Regions from separate parts of the Dorea longicatena genome, predicted to be linked through region 2. Evidence: predicted binding sites of a transcription regulator. Region 2 holds the regulator's gene; the other holds the start of a gene.
What was found. Region 2 encodes HrcA, which represses chaperone genes, less so after heat shock. Its sites were predicted from a motif close to TGTTAGCACTCNNNNNNNNNGAGTGCTAACA; they were not measured.

Region 1: a site for HrcA is predicted at 6,527-6,557, ahead of clpB (ATP-dependent chaperone ClpB). Genes of this name have one in related genera too.

Annotation. Positions count from the first base shown of each region.
Region 1 covers NZ_CP102280.1:2,113,074-2,123,869, forward strand. The annotation lists gene pepT (peptidase T) at 55-1,272, shown strand; gene NQ508_RS10075 (YitT family protein) at 1,626-2,501, opposite strand; gene NQ508_RS10080 (Y-family DNA polymerase) at 2,699-3,886, opposite strand; gene clpB (ATP-dependent chaperone ClpB) at 3,877-6,471, opposite strand; gene NQ508_RS10090 (Hsp20/alpha crystallin family protein) at 6,622-7,074, opposite strand; gene NQ508_RS10095 (EFR1 family ferrodoxin) at 7,705-8,205, opposite strand; gene NQ508_RS10100 (YibE/F family protein) at 8,607-9,356, opposite strand; gene NQ508_RS10105 (YibE/F family protein) at 9,350-10,495, opposite strand; gene NQ508_RS10110 (hypothetical protein) at 10,507-10,644, opposite strand; gene NQ508_RS10115 (hypothetical protein) at 10,651-10,796, opposite strand, start outside.
Region 2 covers NZ_CP102280.1:1,144,890-1,155,685, forward strand. The annotation lists gene NQ508_RS05380 (polysaccharide deacetylase family protein) at 1-351, shown strand, start outside; gene NQ508_RS05385 (replication-associated recombination protein A) at 422-1,741, shown strand; gene NQ508_RS05390 (ATP-binding protein) at 1,935-2,777, opposite strand; gene NQ508_RS05395 (glycoside hydrolase family 3 protein) at 3,082-5,631, shown strand; gene hrcA (heat-inducible transcriptional repressor HrcA) at 5,881-6,918, shown strand; gene grpE (nucleotide exchange factor GrpE) at 6,955-7,566, shown strand; gene dnaK (molecular chaperone DnaK) at 7,622-9,502, shown strand; gene dnaJ (molecular chaperone DnaJ) at 9,526-10,722, shown strand.

The DNA.
Region 1 (10,796 bases), 970 kb from region 2:
GTTATAGTAATAGTTAGAATATTTTGAAAAAATAAGAAAAGGGGAATGTAACTTATGAAAGCTTATGAAAGATTACTGAAATATGTCGTTGTCCGTACACCAAGTGACGAAAACAGCGAAACTGTACCATCTTCTGTATGCCAGTTCGATCTTGCAAGACTTCTGGAAGCGGAAATGAAAGATCTTGGACTGACGGATGTTGTTCTGGATGACCAGTGTTATCTGTATGGCAAGCTTCCGGCTACCGCAGGTCTGGAGGACAAACCGGCGATTGGATTCATCGCACATATGGACACTGTATCTGATTACTGTGACCATGATATCAAACCAATCGCTACTGAAAATTATGACGGTGGCGAGCTTAAGCTTGGAACAAGTGATACTGTATTAAGTCCTAAGAACTTCCCACATCTGGAAAGTCTTAAGGGACGTACACTGATCACCTCCGATGGAACAACGGTTCTCGGTGCAGACGACAAAGCCGGAATTGCTGAGATCTTAACTATGATCGAACGTGTACAGGAAGAAAAGATTCCTCACGGACCTCTGTGCGTTGCATTTACACCGGATGAAGAGATCGGTACCGGTGCTTCTCACTTCAACGTAGAACAGTTTGGTGCAGACTATGGATACACACTGGACGGTGATACCGAAGGTGAGATCCAGTACGAGAACTTCAATGCTTGTAAGGCTGATTTTGTGATCAAAGGATTCAACGTGCATCCTGGCTCTTCCAAAGATACCATGATCAATGCAAGTCTTGTAGCTATGGAAATCAACAACGCACTTCCATCTATGGAAACACCTCGCGGAACAGAAGACTATGAAGGATTTTATCATCTGGTAAGTATGTCCGGAGAAGTTGCGGAAGCTGAACTTCATTATATCGTAAGAGACCATGACAAAGATCTCTTTGAAGCGAAGAAAAAAACTTTAAAATTAATCGAGAAAGACATGAATGAAAAATGGGGCGAAGGTACTGTAACACTTACCATTTCTGAACAGTACCGTAACATGGCTGAGATTATCTCCACCTGTATGCATCTGATTGACAATGCGAAAAAAGCATGTGAAAATGCAGATGTGACACCACTTGTACTTCCGATCCGCGGCGGTACAGACGGCTGTCAGTTAAGCTTCAAGGGCCTGCCTTGCCCGAATCTCGGAACAGGCGGACATGCTTATCACGGACCTTATGAACATATTACTGTAGAGGGTATGGATAAGAGTGTGGATGTGGTTACAGAGCTTGTAAAATTATATGCAGAATAAATATTCTCTTTTCAATGTAAGAAGACCAGCCGGTAATTGGCTGGTCTTCTTATTTTTATATTTGTTTTAAAAAGTCCATGGGCCGTTTCCGGAGCCTTTTACTGGATAGAAGATTTTTTCAAAAATCTTTTCCAAGGAACCGCTTATTCCACGTTAAAACGCGCACCGGTAACTGCATATGGAAGCAACATCCGGAATATCGGTCTCCTTATCAGATCACTGATTTCGATATTATTCAGTAAGCGGTTCAGTATTAAAAAAATCCGTTTCGGCAAACAAGTTCTGGTATCTGAAGGATATTACAAATAGAAAAAGTGTATGGTCTTTCACATTTGACCATACACTTCTTTATTTTACAGTTCAATATCCGGAATTTCTTCCTTGAATCCCTCTCCCACAACTTCATTGGATTCTACGATGATTGTAAATGCTTTCGGGTCGATGGTATGCACCATCTTTTTAATAGTATACATTTGCTTATTATTACATGCACACATTACGACGTCTTTGTTTTTCTTAGAGTAGCTTCCCATTCCTTTCAGAATTGTGGAACCTCTTCCTGAGTAGGCATCTATCTGTTCTGCGATCTCGGCACCTTTATCGGTTACGATCAGGGTCATCTTTCCTTCGTCAATACCATACATGATTCTGTCCATTACCATTGCCATCAGATAAGTAACGATGACACCGTAGATCAGGCCGTCCACATCCTTGAATACCAGTACTGTTCCAAGGATGATCGTACAGATATCAAGAACAAATGTAATGATTCCAAGTGTAATGTGTGGTTTTACTTTCTTGATCGCTACGCTGATGAAGTCCTGTCCGCCTGTTGAAGAACCTCTCATGAAGATCATAGCGTATCCGATTCCACATAACACACCCATGCACAGAGCGGCCAGCAGTCTGCTGCCGTTATAGACTGGGAACAGTGGTGCTACGTAATCCATCAATAATGACGAAATGATCATCGATTTCATAGATTTTAAGAAAAATTCTTTTCCTAAAAATTTATAACAGAAGATTGCAACAGGTACGTTCAGAATAATGGTTCCGGCACCGACCGGCAATCCGAATATGTGATACAGAATGATCGCGATACCGGAAAATCCGGCTACCGGGAAATCTGCATTCAGCGCAAAGTTATAGATACCAACTGCGATGATCATACCTGCTACGATATCCACAAGGATATCAATGAATAATTCTTTCCAATTTACATTTTTCATTTCCATTCCTCCTAGATTTATTTTTACATTTTCCGCGGACATACATCTCACGACTAACGTCGTTCGATGATTGTCCGCTTTCTTCATTTATGGACAAACAAAGAAAGCAGCCACAAATTATATGTAAATATAATTCGCAACTGCTCTTATATTCATAACTATAGCAAATTTCATTATGGTTGTCAAGGATTTTTCCTTTACCATCCCTTTTTTACAATCCCATCCCCATATTTTCCTTCTAATTTCTTCAACGCCTCTTTCAGATTTTTCTTTTTCTTCCTCGTCTCTTCGGATTCGAACTTCATATCGAACAGACTCAACTGCTCCGGTTCGCTTTCTTCCGATAACTTGGACGTCCGGATTCCAAGAAGTCTGATAGGTTCCCCGCTCCACAATTCGCGGAACAGTTCGATAGATGCCTGATAAATATCCTGATCCTGGTTCGTCTGTCTCTCCATCTGCTTCTGATGAGACATCTGATTAAAAGTGTGGTACTTAATTTCTACGCTCACCATTCCGGCTTTTTGTCCGGCTTTTCTCAACCGTCGTCCCACACTTACAGCCAGATCTTTCAATACCGGCAATGCCTCTGCTTCTGTTATCAGATCTTTGGGAAGTGTCGTGGAATTGCCGACTCCTTTTGCCTCTGCACGGACACTTTCCACTTCCGAATCATCCAGCCCGTTGGCAAATTCCCATAGCTTTCTTCCATGGCTTTTCAAATGCAGTTCCAAAATTGCCGGATCCGTATTCGCCAGATCTCCGATCGTATAGATTTCAAGCTTCTTCATCGTCTCTACACTGGAACGGCCTGCCATGAATAATTCTCCGATCGGCAGCGGCCACATTTTCGCCGGGACTTCTTCTGGGAATAAGGTATGCACTTTATTTGGTTTTTCAAAGTCAGATGCCATCTTTGCCAGGACTTTTCTGGAAGATATCCCCACATTCACCGTGAATCCGAACCTTTTATACACCTCATCTTTGATTTCAGACGCACCTTCCACCGGAGATGTGAACCGGTCCGCAATCTCCGTAAAATCCATATAACATTCATCCACACTGACCTGTTCTATATGTGTCGTGTAAGTACGTAAAAATTCCATCAGCTTTCTGCTATATTCACGGTACATCTGATGATCCGGCAGATAGGTCTTAAGATTCGGACACTTACGAAAGGCATTCGCAACAGGTTCCCCCGTACGAATGCCATATTTTTTTGCCGAAATGGATTTTGCCAGTACGATACCGTGGCGGGACTTCTGGTCTCCGCCAATGATCGCAGGTATCGTCCGGATATCCACCCCGGCTCCGTTTTTCAATTGTTCTACTGCTGTCCAGCTAAGATAAGCTGAATTGACATCTATGTGAAATATTATTCGCACACGCTCTGACTCCTTGCCACAAGCTTACCGTCTTCTACGTCTATGATGATCGTATCCTGTGCTCCAACGTCACCTTGCAGCATCAGTTTTGCTGCCAGTGTATCGACATGTTTCTGGAGGAATCTCTTCAGTGGTCTTGCACCATAGTTCGGATCGTATCCTCCGTCTACGACATATTTCTTCGCATCTTCGGTCAGGAAGATTGAAATCTCACGATCAGCCAGACGTTTGTTGACATCAGCTACTAATAAGTCAATAATGTCATAAATATTGTCTTTCGTCAATGGTTTGAACATGATCGTCTCATCCAGACGGTTCAGGAACTCTGGTCTGAAGTGTGCTCTTAAGTCTTCCATTACCGCATTCTGGCTTTCCTGGCTGATGTTGCCATTTTCGTCCATACCATCCAGCAGATACTGAGATCCAATATTGGATGTCATGATCAGGATCGTATTCTTAAAGTCCACGGTACGTCCCTGTGAATCGGTGATACGTCCGTCATCTAATACCTGTAACAAGATATTGAATACATCCGGATGTGCCTTTTCTACCTCATCAAACAGTACAACCGAATAAGGTCTTCTTCTGACTGCCTCGGTAAGCTGACCGCCTTCATCGTATCCAACATATCCCGGAGGCGCTCCGATCAGACGTGACACAGAATATTTCTCCATATACTCACTCATATCGATACGTACCATGTTGTTCTCATCGTCGAACAGATTCTCTGCCAGTGCTTTGGCAAGCTCTGTCTTACCTACACCGGTAGGTCCAAGGAACAGGAACGAACCGATTGGTTTGGTCGGGTCTTTGATTCCTGCTTTGGAACGGATGATGGCTTCTGTTACCAGTTCTACCGCTTCATCCTGTCCAATGACTCTCTTATGCAGTTCATCACCTAAATGTAAAGTCTTGCTTCGTTCGCTTTCATTTAACTTGGCAACCGGAATTCCTGTCCAGCGGGATACGATTCTTCCGATCTCTTCGTCATTAACACTTTCGTGTACGAGAGACAGATCTTCGTCTTTTACCTTTGCTTCTTCCTCTTCTAACTGTTTCTGAAGCTGTGGCAGTTTGCCATACTGAAGTTCTGCTGCCTTCTCCAGATCATAGGAATGCTGTGCTCTTTCGATGTCTTTATTGACCTGCTCAATCTCTTCACGTAGTTTCTGTACACGTTCGACACCGACTTTTTCATTGTCCCACTGTGCTTTCTTACCGGCAAATTCATCTCTAAGCTCTGCCAGTTCCTGCTGTAAGTGTTCCAGACGTTCTTTACTTAACCGGTCATCTTCTTTCTTAAGAGCCGTCTCTTCAATCTCCATCTGCATGATCTTACGGTTCAGCTCATCCATCTCTGCCGGCATAGAATCCAGTTCTGTCTTAACCAATGCACACGCCTCATCTACAAGGTCGATAGCCTTATCCGGAAGAAAACGGTCGGAAATGTAACGGTCAGATAATGTTGCGGCTGCTACCAGGGCACCATCTGTGATCTTCACACCATGGAATACTTCATAACGTTCTTTCAATCCACGAAGGATAGAAATGGTATCTTCAACGGTGGGTTCTTCTACCATAACCGGCTGGAAACGTCTCTCAAGTGCGGCATCCTTTTCAATATACTGACGGTATTCATCCAGTGTCGTTGCACCGATACAGTGGAGTTCACCTCTTGCCAGCATAGGTTTTAACATATTGCCGGCATCCATGGCTCCGTCTGTCTTACCTGCTCCGACAATGGTGTGTAACTCATCGATGAACAGAATGATCCTTCCGTCACTGTTCTTGACTTCTTCGAGTACTGCTTTCAGACGTTCCTCGAATTCACCACGATATTTGGCACCTGCTACCAGAGCACCCATATCCAAGGAGAAGATTGTCTTCTCTTTCAGTCCTTCCGGTACATCACCGCGTACAATACGCTGTGCAAGACCTTCTACAACTGCTGTCTTACCTACACCAGGTTCACCAATCAGGACCGGGTTGTTCTTCGTCTTACGGGAAAGGATTCTGACCACATTACGGATCTCGGAATCACGTCCGATAACCGGATCCATCTTCTGTTCTCTTGCTCTTTCTACCAGATCGGTACCATATTTATTCAATGTATCATAGGTATCTTCCGGGTTATCGCTGGTCACTCTCTGATTACCTCTGACGGTTGATAATGCCTGTAAAAATCCTTCTCTCGAAATTCCCACTTCACGGAAAAGTGCCTTCATATCTTTACTTGCATATTTCATCATTGCCAGGAAAAGATGTTCTACAGATACATATTCATCTCCCATAGCTTTTGCTTCGTCTTCACCGTGTACCAGTGCATTGTTCAGATCCTGTCCGACATACTGCTGTCCGCCCTGGACTTTCGGACGTTTCTGAATGGCTTCTTCTACTCTGTTAATGATGAGGTTCTTATCAAGCCCCATCTTTTCCATCAGTTTCGCGATCAGGCTATCATCCTGTGTCAGCAACGCATAGAGCAGATGCTCCTGTGCAATCTCTTGGTTGCCATAGTCCATTGCAATACGTTCACAGTTCTGAACAGCCTGCAGTGATTTCTGTGTAAATTTATTTATATTCATATAGACAACCTCCTTTTCACTCTTGTTCTATTTGCAATATAACATTACATCGTTTTGTTAGCACTGTCAACCCCCGAGTGCTAATTTTGTTGTATTTTTTTGCCACAGAAGGATTGCTCCCACCGTGGCAACGTTTCTTACCTTATTTAATTATCCCTCAATGGAAATATAATTTTTCTTTTCTTCCACTGGTTTTGCTTCCTCTTTCGGAACACTGAAGGAGAGGATTCCGTTCTCGTATTTCGGATGTACATCCTCTACGGTTACGTATTTTCCTACATAGAAACTTCTGCTCATGCTGCCTGCATAACGCTCTTTTCTGATGTAGTTACCTTTCTTGTCTTCCTCATCTTTGTCCAGTCCTTTGGCTGCGCTGATGGTAAGCACTCCATCATTCAGCTCCATCTGAATTTCATCTTTCTTAAATCCCGGAAGATCCATATCTACTTCATAACCTTTCTCGGTTTCTTTTACATCTGTCTTCATTAAATTCTTTGCATGTTTTCCATACAGTTCTTTGTCTACATCCGGAAATGCAGGTAATCTGAAATCGTTCATAAAATCATCAAATAAGTTTTCTCCCAAAATACTAGGCATCATCATAAGTCATTTCTCCTTCCAAATGTTTAAAATGTATTGTTAGCATCATCGGATAATTCCTGGATGTTGTTTGCTGGAACTTCTGGAGTTTCGATTCGGAATCATATCTTTGATTCTTTATCTCTCTTCATTTGTTCTATTTGTACTATAACACACTTTGTTAGCACTGTCTAGAGGTGAGTGCTAATTTTTTGTTTTTTTTTTGCAACACTTGTTTTTACAGGGTTTGCAACACTTTTCAATGTTATACTCCAAAATGTAAGATTTACGCTCGCAAATACTGCATCTATAAAATAATAATTTTTCTGTTGAGAAATTTAATATCTAAAAAACTATGGAATCAGAAATAATCATGTTCAAAAAATGTTACTCCAACTAGTAAATTTTACAGATACACAACTCCGTGGTATCTGGAACTGTCTACAAACTACCTACAATGAATTCCTCAGCAAATCCTATCGAAAAAAAGGAAAAAAGCCTACCATTATCCGTAGAATACTCCACAGATAATAATAGGCTTGACTCACTCATTAACAGTTACCTGCATTACCGTTACAGCCATGCTTATCTTCACCACAATGATGTTCTCCGCAGGAATGCTCGTGTTCATGATGGGTGCAATGCACTTCCGGATTATAGTTCAGGTTTCCGGCTATATAATTTTCTGTCTACAAAATTTCCTTTTCTTTTTGACATTATATTGCCGATAACAAGCTTAAGCTGCTTTTTGCCGTCACTCAGCCATTTATCAACTCTATTCTTATTCGTAAGGTCAAATACCGGTGTCCATGTATCCAGCATAATCACACTATAGTAGGCATCAAAGTTCTGCCCATTATGAGCCATAATCTTCTTCGCCATACTGCCAGCCTCACCTGTCGTTGTTCCATAGCTGGCAAGGAAAAATGTATATCCACAATTTTCAATTCTGAGCTTTCCCAGATATTCTGCAACAATCCGTGGAAGACGCCAGAAATAAGTCGGTACCACCATTCCAAATATTTTTTCATTGGAGAAACAATACTTATCCTCACAGATGCAGTCTACGATAGACATACATTTTTCATCTGTTTTCTCCGCAATCTGTTCTGCAATATATTTCCCGTTTCCTGTTGCACTGAAATACAAAATCATTTTCTGTGAGCCTCCCTTTCGACACTGCTAAGCAAAAAGCAAACCGCCTGTAATGCTTCCTCTTTGCTTAATTGCTCCTTCGCCAAAAAACATTTTTCCATATCCATGTCTTTCATAATTGCAATCCAGCAATAATCCATCAGATCATAAATGTCATCAAAATAATCATAAAATGTTGACCTTGGATATGTCCTTTAACCGTGCAGGATCATGCATTAATCGAAAAAGCCCAAAAGACTATACATTCAAATTATGACGAAAAAGATCAAAATCATACTGTAGGATCCGCCATACTATGTGAAAGTGGGAACATCTATGTCGGTGTTAATGACAGGAAACCAGGAAAAATCAAAGCAAAATATCTGCTGCCTTTTGCTTATAATACGGAAAATTAGAAGCAATTATACGATATTAATACGTTTTCCCACCAATACCGCCGCAACCGGCATCACCACTACACAGGCGATCGCACCAAATATCATTGATACACAATTCTGGAACAATATTTTCGAATTTAATAATGTTTCCAGTGTATAATCCTGCATCTTCAGATAAGAAAATAATAATAGTGATTCTCCAAGATACGCAAATAACAATGTATTCACCGTTGTCCCGATTACTTCTCTTCCGATCTGCATTCCACTTTCTACAAGTTCTGTCAGTTTCATCTCCGGTTTGTGAATACTGACCTCGTAAACGGAAGTGGTAACCGTAAGTGCCATATCTAACACAGCACCTAACGTGCTGAGTATGATCACAGCTGTCGCAACATTTCTCATATTAATATCCAGATTCATATTGTAATATAATACATCATCTTCCGCAGCCTGTATTTCATTCAGTCCTCCTGCCTCACTTCTCCACACCACCATATAGATAAAGAAGAACAAGACCGCCATTGTAATCAATACGGCTGTAAATGCACTCTTCGTCTTTTCATTGGTACCATTTTGATAAAATAATGTGACACATGAAATGATGATTCCTACTCCGACCGTAACCAGAAGTACCGGTGCTCCCGCTGCCATCAGCCAGATAGCCAGGCTAAGCAGCAGCATATTTCCAACCAGTGATATCAATGATATCACACCTCTGTCCCCGCCAATAATCATGATCAAAAATAACAGGATGAATCCCAGTATCATCAACATATCTTCTTCACCTTTCTTATCGTTAATTTCATTATCACAGATGTGATCAGGATAGATACTGGTATTGCCAGTACAATTCCAATACTCTCTATGAAGAATCTGCATAATTCACACGGAATATGTAATTTGATGATCGTCATAAACCGGACACTGTTATTCATCCTGATCACACACATCGGAATCAGGCCACAGCCAAACACGAATAACAATACATTGATCATCGTTCCCATAATATCATATCCAATCTCTCTTCCGGACCGGAATAACTCCCGGAATGTAACTTCTGGCCGCTTCGTAACAATTTCACTCAAAGCTGCCGCAATTGCCACTGCAACATCCATGATTGCTCCAAGTCCGGATAACAGGATCTCCGCATGAAAAATCTCATCCGGATTATCAATGCTTCCCAAATATTCCATCGTAGAATAATCCAGTTCTGCGGTATGACTGATCACTACCTCAAATATTCCCATGATCATTGCCAGTATACATAGTGTTGACAATAAGGCCGCCCATGTTTTCCTGTGAAGTCCATTTAATCCGATCAATGTAGCAATTGCAAAGAAGAGTACCATTTTATTACAGATTGCTACAACATCCGCATCATCACCGCTTTTTAAAAATCCTACTGAAAATATCACAATATTGATTCCAACCGTTATAATCGTGAGCACGCCTTTCTTTCCTGCGATTGTCATCAGTGCAAATATTAAAAGTCCAAGCAAAACAACAAGTTCTGTATCTCTTTTTACGCTCTGTATACTGGATCCCACATTACTTTCAGACCCGTTCAGCAATACTTTATCCCCTTTGTGATATTTCTGTTTTAACATTCCTGTATAGGTATATTCGTTAGAAAAATCAACGATTTTCCCCTTATTCGTTCCATTTAATATCACACCCCGGATTTTTTGCTTATATTTGATTTCCTGTGTTCCGCGGGTGCTTTTATTCTCTCCTGCTATGCTTGTCTCTACTTTTGTAAGTTTTGCAATTGGTGTCTGATACAGCCATGCATCATTCATGACAAATATAACTGCAATCAGATATATCAGACCAAATACTCCATATAATTTTGCTCTTTTGCTTTTCTTTACATATTCCGTTATCTTCGTTGCAACCTGTTTCATTCTTATCATCTTTTCATTTTTTATTTTACCTGCATCTCTGAATTCACAAGGTGACAGTATAATGTATCGTCTCCAGGTTCCTTATACGTTTTAAATGTTCCCTTTACCTCTATCTCTGTCTCATCTTTGGGATATTCATCCGAATATACATGTAACACATCTCCCTAGACAAACTCCAGTCCCTGTGAACAGCAGGCCAGTGCATCTTTTATAATGCTATAATGATAGTATGTTCCAGTTTTTTCGTTTTGTCCAGTATAATATAAGCCATCGATGCAAAGTGTCTTTCCAATATATTTATCTGGTTCTA
Region 2 (10,796 bases):
CGTGTACCGGATGAGACGGCAAAAGAAGAAATTCTGATGACAAATGAAGTGATTACCGGGATCACAGGAGAAGAAGTCTCTTATATGCGACCACCGTTCGGAGCCTGGCAGAAGAAGCTGGAGTGGGAACTGGATGTTATGCCTGTGATGTGGACGATAGATCCTCTGGACTGGACAACGAATAATGAAGATGAAATTGTCAATAAAGTAGTGACGCAGGCAAAGGAAAATGATATCATTTTATTGCACGACTGTTATGAGTCCAGTGTGAATGCGGCACTGCGTATTGTAGATATCCTGCAGAAGGAAGGATTTGAATTTGTAACGGTTGATGAACTCATTATGAATTAGATTCAAAACGCAGAATTTAAGAATCAGATCTGATGAATGAAAATTTACATAGATAAATGGAGATGAAAGAATGGATTTATTTGATTATATGCGGGAGCAGAACATGGAAAAAGAGGCACCGCTTGCATCCAGACTGCGCCCGACCACATTAGAGGAAGTAGTCGGACAGCAGCACATTATCGGAAAGGACAAATTACTTTACAGGGCGATCAAGGCTGACAAATTAAGTTCGGTTATTTTCTACGGTCCTCCGGGAACAGGAAAGACCACACTCGCCAAAGTCATTGCCAATACGACCAGTGCGGAATTTACCCAGATCAACGCAACGACTGCGGGTAAAAAGGACATGGAAGAAGTGATAAACAAAGCAAAAGAGATGCAGGGAATGTACCGGAAGAAGACAATCCTGTTCGTGGATGAGATCCATAGATTCAATAAGGGACAGCAGGATTATCTGCTGCCGTTTGTAGAAGACGGTACGATCATTCTGATCGGCGCAACGACAGAGAATCCGTATTTTGAAGTGAATGGGGCGTTGCTTTCCAGATCGAGCATCTTTGAATTACAGCCGCTTGCCAAAGAAGACATCAAGACACTGATCACAAGGGCAGTCTATGATACGGTAAAAGGTATGGGAAGTTACCAGGCAGTGATCGATGAAGATGCACTGGAATTTCTTGCAGACATTTCCGGAGGAGATGCCAGAAGTGCATTGAATGCAGTCGAACTTGGAATCCTGACAACAGAACGAAGTGCAGACGGAAAGATTCGCATCACACTGGATGTTGCATCCGAATGCATTCAGAAACGTGTAGTCAAATACGATAAGACCGGGGATAATCATTATGATACGATCTCTGCATTTATCAAAAGTATGCGTGGCTCCGATCCAGATGCGGCAGTGTATTATCTTGCGAAAATGTTATACGCAGGAGAAGATATCAAGTTCATAGCCAGACGTATCATGATCTGCGCATCGGAAGATGTCGGAAATGCAGATCCGATGGCACTTACGGTTGCCGTATCTGCTTCCCAGGCAGTCGAACGAATCGGTATGCCGGAAGCACAGATCATTCTTTCTCAGGCAGTCACGTATGTAGCAACTGCACCAAAGAGTAATGCCGCATGCAATGCAATCTTTGATGCAATGGCAAGCGTGAAACGCACAAAGACAACGGTTCCGTCACACCTGCAGGATGCCCACTATAAAGGAGCCCAGAAACTGGGACACGGCATCGGATATAAATATGCACATAATTATCCGCACCATTATGTAGAACAACAGTATCTCCCGGACGAGATCGTCGGAGAAAAATTCTATGTACCAAGCGAGAATGGGCATGAGAAGGAGATTAAAGAGTGGATGAGGTATATCCGGGAAGATCAGTGAGTTGCTGTTTAATGCAGTATCGTGGTTTACCCCCGGTCCATGAGAAAGACTTGGTATTCTGCTACGGGCTAAGATTCTACGATGAAGAAGTTATAAGGGCGTCAGAATTTTCTAAAAGCACCCGGAATAGGAGTCAAACTCGCCATACGGCTCAAACAGTGACTCCTATTCCGGGTAACGACCGCTTCATGCATTAAATATCCTTTATAGTTCCATCAATCCCAATCGTCACCACCTGCCAAGGAATAAACTTCCCGCTTGCTTTTAACGCTTCTGTAGCGGCATGCTCCAGTCCTCCGCAGCAAGGAACTTCCATACGGACGATAGTAAGACTTTTGAAATCATTATGCTTGATGATCTCGGTTAATTTCTCCGTATAATCAACTGCATCCAGTTTCGGACATCCAATCAGTACAACGTGATTCTTAATGAATTGGTTGTGGAAGTTGCCATATGCATATGCCGTACAGTCGGCTGCAATCAGCAGATTTGCGTTCTGGAAATATGGTGCGCTCAGCGGAGCAAGCTTGATCTGGACCGGCCACTGACGAAGCTGACTTTCCATGGAGTAAGCGGTCGGTGTACTTCCTGACATATTATTAGAAGCACTTGCATCATTATTATGAGTGTGTTCAACCGAACGAGCCATAGAACCCGGACATCCACCATGAGGAGCAGTGTGTTGAATTTCACGAGCCATAGAACCCGGACATCCACCATGATGTGGAGCTGGTGCATCATTATCGTGAGCATGTGCTTTTTTTGCATCAAGGTGTTTCTTAAGTGCTTCCGGTCCTTTGGCGGCAAGATGTGCTTTTACTGCATCATCATCATAAGCATCCGCTTCACGTTCTTCAAATGTGATTGCATTTGTCGGACAGGCCGGCAGACAGTCACCAAGGCCATCGCAAAAATCATCGCGCATTAATCGGGCTTTTCCATCAACCATCTGAATGGCACCTTCGTGACAGGCGTTGGCACATGCACCGCATCCGTTACATTTTTCTTCATTTATATGGATTATTTTTCTGATCATAATGATTCTCCTTTTCTTAAAAATAGAAATATGTTTAAAATGGTATCAGTTGTTTTGCAGGTATTAGTGTACTATAAAGAAGAAAAAGAATGTTGTTGGAATAACAACAAAAATAAAAATAATTACAATACCGCAATTAAGATGTCCGTAATGTATCTGAAATAATGGATGTTAAGTATGGAAAAATGACAGAAGAATGTGTTAAAATTTTTCACAGAGCTGATATTTCTGCAAGCAAAATACAAAAATCAGAAACAGAAGCATTATAATTTGAAAAATATAATATAGGAAAAGAGGAAGATATATGGCACAGATTTATGCATCGAAAACAAATGAAATTCAGAAGTATGAGACAGAGCATGAGAATGAAGTACGTCATCTGGCCGGGGAATGTATGGTCCTTTTGGAGAATGACGGTGTATTACCATTTTCAGATAAGATAAAAAAGATTGCATTATATGGAACGGGAGCCAGACATACGGTGAAAGGAGGAACAGGATCCGGAGATGTCAATGTAAGAAAAACAGTTTCAATCGCACGGGGATTAGAAGAAGCCGGATTTGAGATCGTGACAGAAGACTGGCTTGACAGATACGACCGGGATCTGGAAGAGGCGCAGAAAACATATTTGAAAAAGTTAAAAGATATGTCAGATGAGACGGGAGAGCCATCGGTAATCCTTGGGTTCAAACATCCGTTTCAGGAACCGGAGCAGCCAATTGTCGAAGAGACAGATATCAAAGAGGCAGATGCGGCCATTTATGTGCTTGCAAGAAATTCCGGAGAGGGAAAAGACCGGCGGGCAGAAAAAGGAGATTATTATCTGAGTGACAGAGAATTGCAGAACATCCGGTTTATGACGGAAAATTATTCGAATTGTGTTGTATTATTGAATACAGGAGGCGTGATAGATCTGACAGAATTGCGGAAGATTTCCGGAGTGCAGGCAATCCTTCTGACCGGACAGACTGGAAATATGGGTGGCCATGCAGTGGCGGATGTCTTGATGGCTAAAACAGTTCCGTCAGGAAAATTAACAGATACATGGGCAAGATCTTATGATGACTATCCGTCATCGAGAACTTTCAGTTACCGCGATGACAATCTGGATGATGAATACTATAGTGACGGGATTTATGTCGGATATCGTTATTTTGATACATTTGGAATCATGCCGTTGTATTGCTTTGGGTATGGAAAAGGATACACGGATTTCTCATTGGTGACCAAAGAAGTGACCGCAGATGAAAAGCTGGTAAAGGTAGAAGTGGAAGTGACGAATATCGGTAAGGTATATCCGGGAAGAGAAGTCGTACAAGTTTATTATTCGGCACCGGATGGAGTTATGGAAAAACCAACACAGGAGCTTGCAGGATTTGCCAAGACAAAGCTTCTCATGCCGGGAGAAAAAGAAGTGGTAACAGTTACATTTGCGACAGAAGATATGGCATCTTATGACAGTTATGATGCAGCATGGGTTATGGAGGAAGGCGAGTATACGATTCGTGTGGGGAACAGTTCACGTACAACGGAAGTAGCCGCGATCATAGATCTGGATGAAACAGTTCAGACGGTTCTTTTAAAGAATGTGATGAAGGATAAGGAATTTGTAAAAGAGATTCACCATATGGTCCCAATCTTTGACCTGGAACTGGATGACACACCATTTATGCGCCCGATATTGATCTATGCGGAAAACTTTAAGAAAAAGATCATGGAATATGAAGTGATACGTACTACGCTGGAAGATAAAAGACCAGACGAGATATTAACACTGGAGGATGTGAAGAAGGGGGCAGCATCACTCGAAGAATTGGTTGCACAGCTTACGGTAGAAGAGATGGCTGATCTTTGTGTCGGAACCGAACGACTGGAAGAAGGCGGCAATGTAATCGGGTCATCTTCTGCATGTGTGCCGGGAGCAGCAGGGGATACGACGTCGGCACTGATCGAGAAGCGGAAAATCCCGAATCTGATCCTTGCAGATGGACCGGCAGGATTACGGTTACAGACACATTTTAAAACGGATAAAGAAGGCAATAAATTACCGGGTGGGGAACAGTTCGGAATGGAAATTGCACCGTTTGCGAAAGAGCAGCCGGAAGGAGCGCAGGATTATTACCAGTACTGTACGGCAATCCCGATTGCGACGACACTTGCGCAGTCATGGGATGTGGATCTTATCAAGAGAATGGGTGAGATTGTCGGAGAAGAGATGGAACAGTTTCATATTCACCTGTGGCTGGCACCGGGCATGAATATTCACAGAAATCCATTGTGTGGAAGAAACTTTGAATATTATTCGGAAGATCCACTGCTTACCGGACTGTGTGCGGCAGCCGATACAAAGGGTGTACAGTCTTACAAAGGACATGGAACGACGATCAAGCATTTTGCGGCAAATAATCAGGAAGACAACCGTATGTTCACGAACGCACATATCAGCGAACGTGCATTAAGAGAAATCTATCTGAAAGGATTCGAAATTGTGGTGAAGACAGCACAGCCATATGCGATCATGACATCGTATAATCTGATCAATGGAACGCATGCCGCCAATCATTATGACATGCTTCAGAATGTAGCGCGTGATGAATGGGGATTTGAAGGCTTTATTATGACAGACTGGTATACGTCTCAGGATACGACGGCACTTGGAATGGTATCAGAAAGCGGGAAATACAGCTATTCCGATGGTGTACAGTGCATTAAGGCAGGAAATGATCTTCAGATGCCAGGGTGCAGGAAAAATGTAGAGGATATTGTAGACGGCGTAAAAAATGGAAGGATTACCAAAGCGGATCTTCAGAGATGTGCAAAACATATCCTTGGAATTGCGTTAAAAACAATATAAACGAAAAAGAATAAAGTGATTAACAGGCAGACAATATATTATAAGTAGTCTGCCTGTTTGCGTTGATGTGCATTCGAAAGAAGTGGTAATCAGAAGGTTTTTTACATTTTCTAAAAAATATCTAAACAGTGTTGACAAAAATATGTGAGAGTGCTATCTTAATAGTCGAAAGGTGTTAGCACTCAGATAAAAAGAGTGCTAATAACCAGAAACCGAAAGGAGGAGGTACCGGTGATAAATCATGAAGAGATGAGTGAAAGAAAACTGAAAATACTTCATGCAATCATCCAGAATTATCTGGAGACAGGTGAACCGGTTGGTTCCAGAACGATTTCCAAGTACACGGATCTGAATCTTAGTTCAGCAACGATCCGTAATGAGATGGCAGATCTGGAAGAGATGGGATATATCATCCAGCCTCATACGTCGGCAGGACGTATTCCTTCGGATAAAGGATACAGGCTCTATGTAGATATGCTGATGGAGGAGAAAGAGCAGGAGCTGAATGAGATGCAGGATCAGATGCTTGACAAAGCAGATAAGATGGATCAGCTTTTGAAACAGGCAGCAAAGGTTCTTGCAACGAATACCAACTATGCAACGATGGTTTCGACTCCGATGAACAATTCAAACAAGATTAAGTTCATCCAGTTATCTATGGTAGATGAGGAACAGGTGATCGCAGTCATCGTACTGGGAGGCAATGTGATCAAGAATAAGATCATTAACATTGATGAGCCGATCAGCAATGAGAATCTGTTAAAGCTGAATATGCTGCTGAATACAACACTCAACGGCATGTCGATTGAAGAAATCAACCTGGGATTGATCGCCAGATTAAAGGAGCAGGCAGGAATCCACAGTCAGGTAGTCGGATATGTACTGGATGCAGTTGCAGATGCGATTCATGTAGATGATGATATGCAGATCTACACAAGCGGTGCGACGAACATTTTTAAATATCCGGAGCTGAGTGATAACCAGAGCGCACAGGAAATCATCAGTGCATTTGAAGAAAAACAGCAGTTATCCGAACTGGTTACACAGACCCTGGCACAGGATGAGAATACCGGCATTCAGGTATATATCGGAGATGAGACTCCGGTACAGACTATGAGAGACTGCAGTGTCGTAACTGCAACCTACGAACTGGGTGATGGTATGAAGGGAACGATAGGAATTATCGGACCGAAACGTATGGATTATGAACATGTTTTAAAATCTATGAAACGTCTCCAGACAGAACTGGATCAGATGTTCCATAAGAATGATAGAAAGGTGGAATAACCCTTGGAAAATAAGCAGGAAAAAAGCCAGGAAGATATGGTAAAAGAAGCTGTAGAAGAGGCAAAAAAATCCGCTGCTGAAGCAAAAGAAGCAGAGACAGATACAGACGAGACAACAGAAACTTCTGAAAAAGTGGAAAACGAAGAAGCCGAAGAGACAGCGAAAGATACAGAAAAGAAATCTGGCAAAAAATTATTTGGCAAGAAAAAAGATAAAAAAGACGAGAAGATCGAAGAGCTTACAGATAAGCTTACCCGTCAGATGGCAGAGTTTGATAACTTCCGCAAACGTACAGAAAAGGAAAAATCCCAGATGTACGAAGTTGGAGCGAAAGATATCATAGAGAAGATTCTTCCAGTTGTAGACAACTTTGAAAGAGGTCTGGATGCAGTGAAGGAAGAAGACAAAGAAGATCCGTTCGTTCAGGGAATGGAGAAGGTGTATAAACATCTGCTTACCACTCTGGAAGGAATCGAGGTTAAGCCTATTGAAGCAGTAGGCCAGCCGTTTGATCCGAATTTCCACAACGCAGTGATGCATGTGGAAGATGAAAACTTCGGTGAGAATATTGTTGCCGAGGAATTTCAGAAGGGCTACACATACCGTGATTCAGTTGTAAGACACAGCATGGTAAAAGTAGCAAATTAGAAACAAGAACATTCACAATTATCAGAATAAAAAATCATACAGGAGGAAATTTATCATGGGTAAAATTATAGGTATTGATTTAGGAACAACAAACAGCTGTGTAGCCGTAATGGAAGGTGGACAGCCAACAGTTATCGCCAACACAGAAGGCGCAAGAACAACACCATCTGTAGTAGCATTTACAAAGACAGGTGAGCGTCTTGTCGGAGAACCTGCAAAACGTCAGGCAGTAACAAACGCAGAGAGAACAATCTCTTCTATCAAGAGAGAGATGGGAACCGACTACAAGGTAACAATTGAAGATAAGAAATATTCTCCACAGGAGATCTCAGCAATGATCCTTCAGAAACTGAAAGCAGATGCAGAAGGATATCTTGGAGAAAAAGTAACAGAGGCTGTTATCACAGTACCTGCTTACTTCAACGATGCTCAGCGTCAGGCAACAAAAGATGCAGGTAAGATTGCAGGACTTGATGTAAAACGTATCATCAACGAGCCAACAGCAGCAGCTCTTGCATATGGTCTTGACAATGAAAAAGAACAGAAGATCATGGTATATGACCTTGGTGGTGGTACATTCGACGTATCTGTTATCGAGATCGGTGACGGAGTTATCGAAGTATTATCTACAGCCGGTAACAACAGACTTGGTGGAGATGACTTCGACCAGAAGATTACAGACTACATGATCGCTGAATTTAAGAAACAGGAAGGTGTTGACTTATCTGCAGATAAGATGGCACTTCAGAGATTAAAAGAAGCAGCTGAGAAAGCTAAAAAAGAACTTTCTTCAGCAACAACAACAAACATCAACCTTCCATTCATCACAGCTACAGCAGAAGGTCCAAAACATTTCGATATGAACCTTACAAGAGCTAAATTTGATGAACTGACACATGATCTTGTACTGAAGACATCTGAGCCGGTACAGAGAGCATTATCAGATGCTGGTATCACAGCTTCTGAACTTGGTCAGGTACTGTTAGTTGGTGGATCTACACGTATCCCTGCAGTACAGGAAGAAGTAAAACGTCTGACAGGTAAAGAGCCAAGCAAATCTCTGAACCCGGATGAGTGTGTAGCACTTGGAGCATCTGTTCAGGGTGGTAAACTTGCAGGAGATACAGGCGCCGGCGACATCCTTCTTCTGGATGTAACTCCGCTGTCACTGTCTATCGAGACAATGGGTGGTGTAGCTACTCGTCTGATCGAGAGAAATACAACAATTCCTACAAAGAAGAGCCAGATCTTCTCTACAGCTGCTGATAACCAGACAGCCGTTGATATCAACGTAGTACAGGGAGAAAGACAGTTCGCAAGAGATAACAAATCCCTCGGACAGTTCAGACTGGACGGAATCGCACCAGCTCCACGTGGAATCCCACAGATCGAAGTTACATTCGATATCGATGCAAATGGTATCGTAAATGTATCTGCAAAAGACCTTGGAACTGGAAAAGAACAGCACATCACAATTACAGCAGGATCTAACATGTCTGATGAAGATATCGACAAAGCTGTAAAAGAAGCTGCTGAATTCGAAGCTCAGGACAAGAAACGTAAAGAAGGAATCGATGCTAAGAACGAAGCTGACGCTATGGTATTCCAGACAGAGAAAGCTCTGCAGGAAGTTGGCGACAAGCTTGACGGTGCAGACAAAGCAGCAGTAGAAGCTGACTGCAAAGCTCTGAAAGAATTACTTGAAAAAGCAAATACAGATACTCTTACAGATGAGCAGGTTGCAGAGATCAAAGCAGGTAAAGAAAAACTGACAGAGAGTGCTCAGAAGCTCTTCACAAAGATGTATGAGCAGGCTGGCGCAGCAGCAGGAGCTCAGGGAGCTGGTCCTCAGCCAGGAGCTAATGCAGGAGCAGGCCCGGCACCAGAAGGATTCCAGGGCGACGATGTCGTAGACGGAGATTACAAAGAAGTCTAAGAACATTAAGTGAGGAATAGGAAATGGCAGAGTCAAAAAGAGATTACTATGAGGTGCTTGGGGTCAGTAAAGATGCTGACGAAGCAACTTTGAAAAAAGCATACAGACAGGTTGCCAAGAAGTATCACCCGGATATGAATCCGGGTGATGCTGAAGCTGAAAAGAAGTTCAAAGAAGCTTCTGAGGCGTATGCAGTCTTGAGTGATCCGGAAAAACGCCGTCAGTATGATCAGTTTGGTCATGCTGCTTTTGACGGAAGTGCGGGAGCAGGCGGCGGATATGGCGGATTCGACTTTAACGGTGCTGATTTTGGCGACATTTTCGGAGATATCTTCGGAGATCTGTTCGGCGGCGGGCGCAGAGGCGGTCGTGCGAACCAGGGACCGATGAAAGGTATGAATATCCGTAAGAGTGTCAGAATCACATTCGAAGAGGCTGTATTCGGATGCGAGAAAGAATTGGACGTTGTATTAAAAGACCCATGTCCGAAATGTAACGGAACAGGTGCCAAACCGGGAACATCTCCGGAGACTTGTCCGAAATGTGGCGGTAAAGGTCAGGTAGTATATACACAGCAGTCATTCTTTGGAACGGTACAGAATGTACAGACCTGTCCGGATTGCCAGGGAACTGGTAAGATTATTAAGGAAAAATGTCCGGATTGCGGCGGAACAGGCTATGTAGCCAGCAAGAAGAAGATATCCGTATCGATTCCTGCAGGTATTGATAATGGCCAGAGTGTCAGAATCCGTGAAAAAGGTGAGCCGGGTGTAAACGGCGGACCAAGAGGAGATCTTCTGGTGGAGGTTGTGGTATCAAGACATCCAATCTTCCAGCGTCAGGATATGCACATCTTCTCAACGGTACCGATTACATTTGCACAGGCAGCACTTGGTGCGGATATCCGTATCAAGACGGTAGATGGAGAAGTGATCTACACGGTAAAACCGGGAACCAAGACAGATACAAAAGTACGTCTGAAAGGTAAAGGAGTTCCATCTCTTCGAAATGCACAGGTTCGCGGCGATCATTATGTAACACTTGTGGTCCAGACACCGGAACACTTAAGTGCCGAAGCAAAAGAAGCACTGCGTAAATTCGATGAGCTGACCGGCAATTCCCTCGGAGCAGAGAAATCTGAAAAAGCGGAAGAGCACGAACATAAAGGCAAAAAGAAAAAAGGATTTATGGATAAATTAAAGGAGACCTTTGATGATTAATTTCATCAGAGGTTTCCTCTTTTTTACAAAAAACACTGGCATTCACCGTGGTAAAGTGATATCATATTAAATAA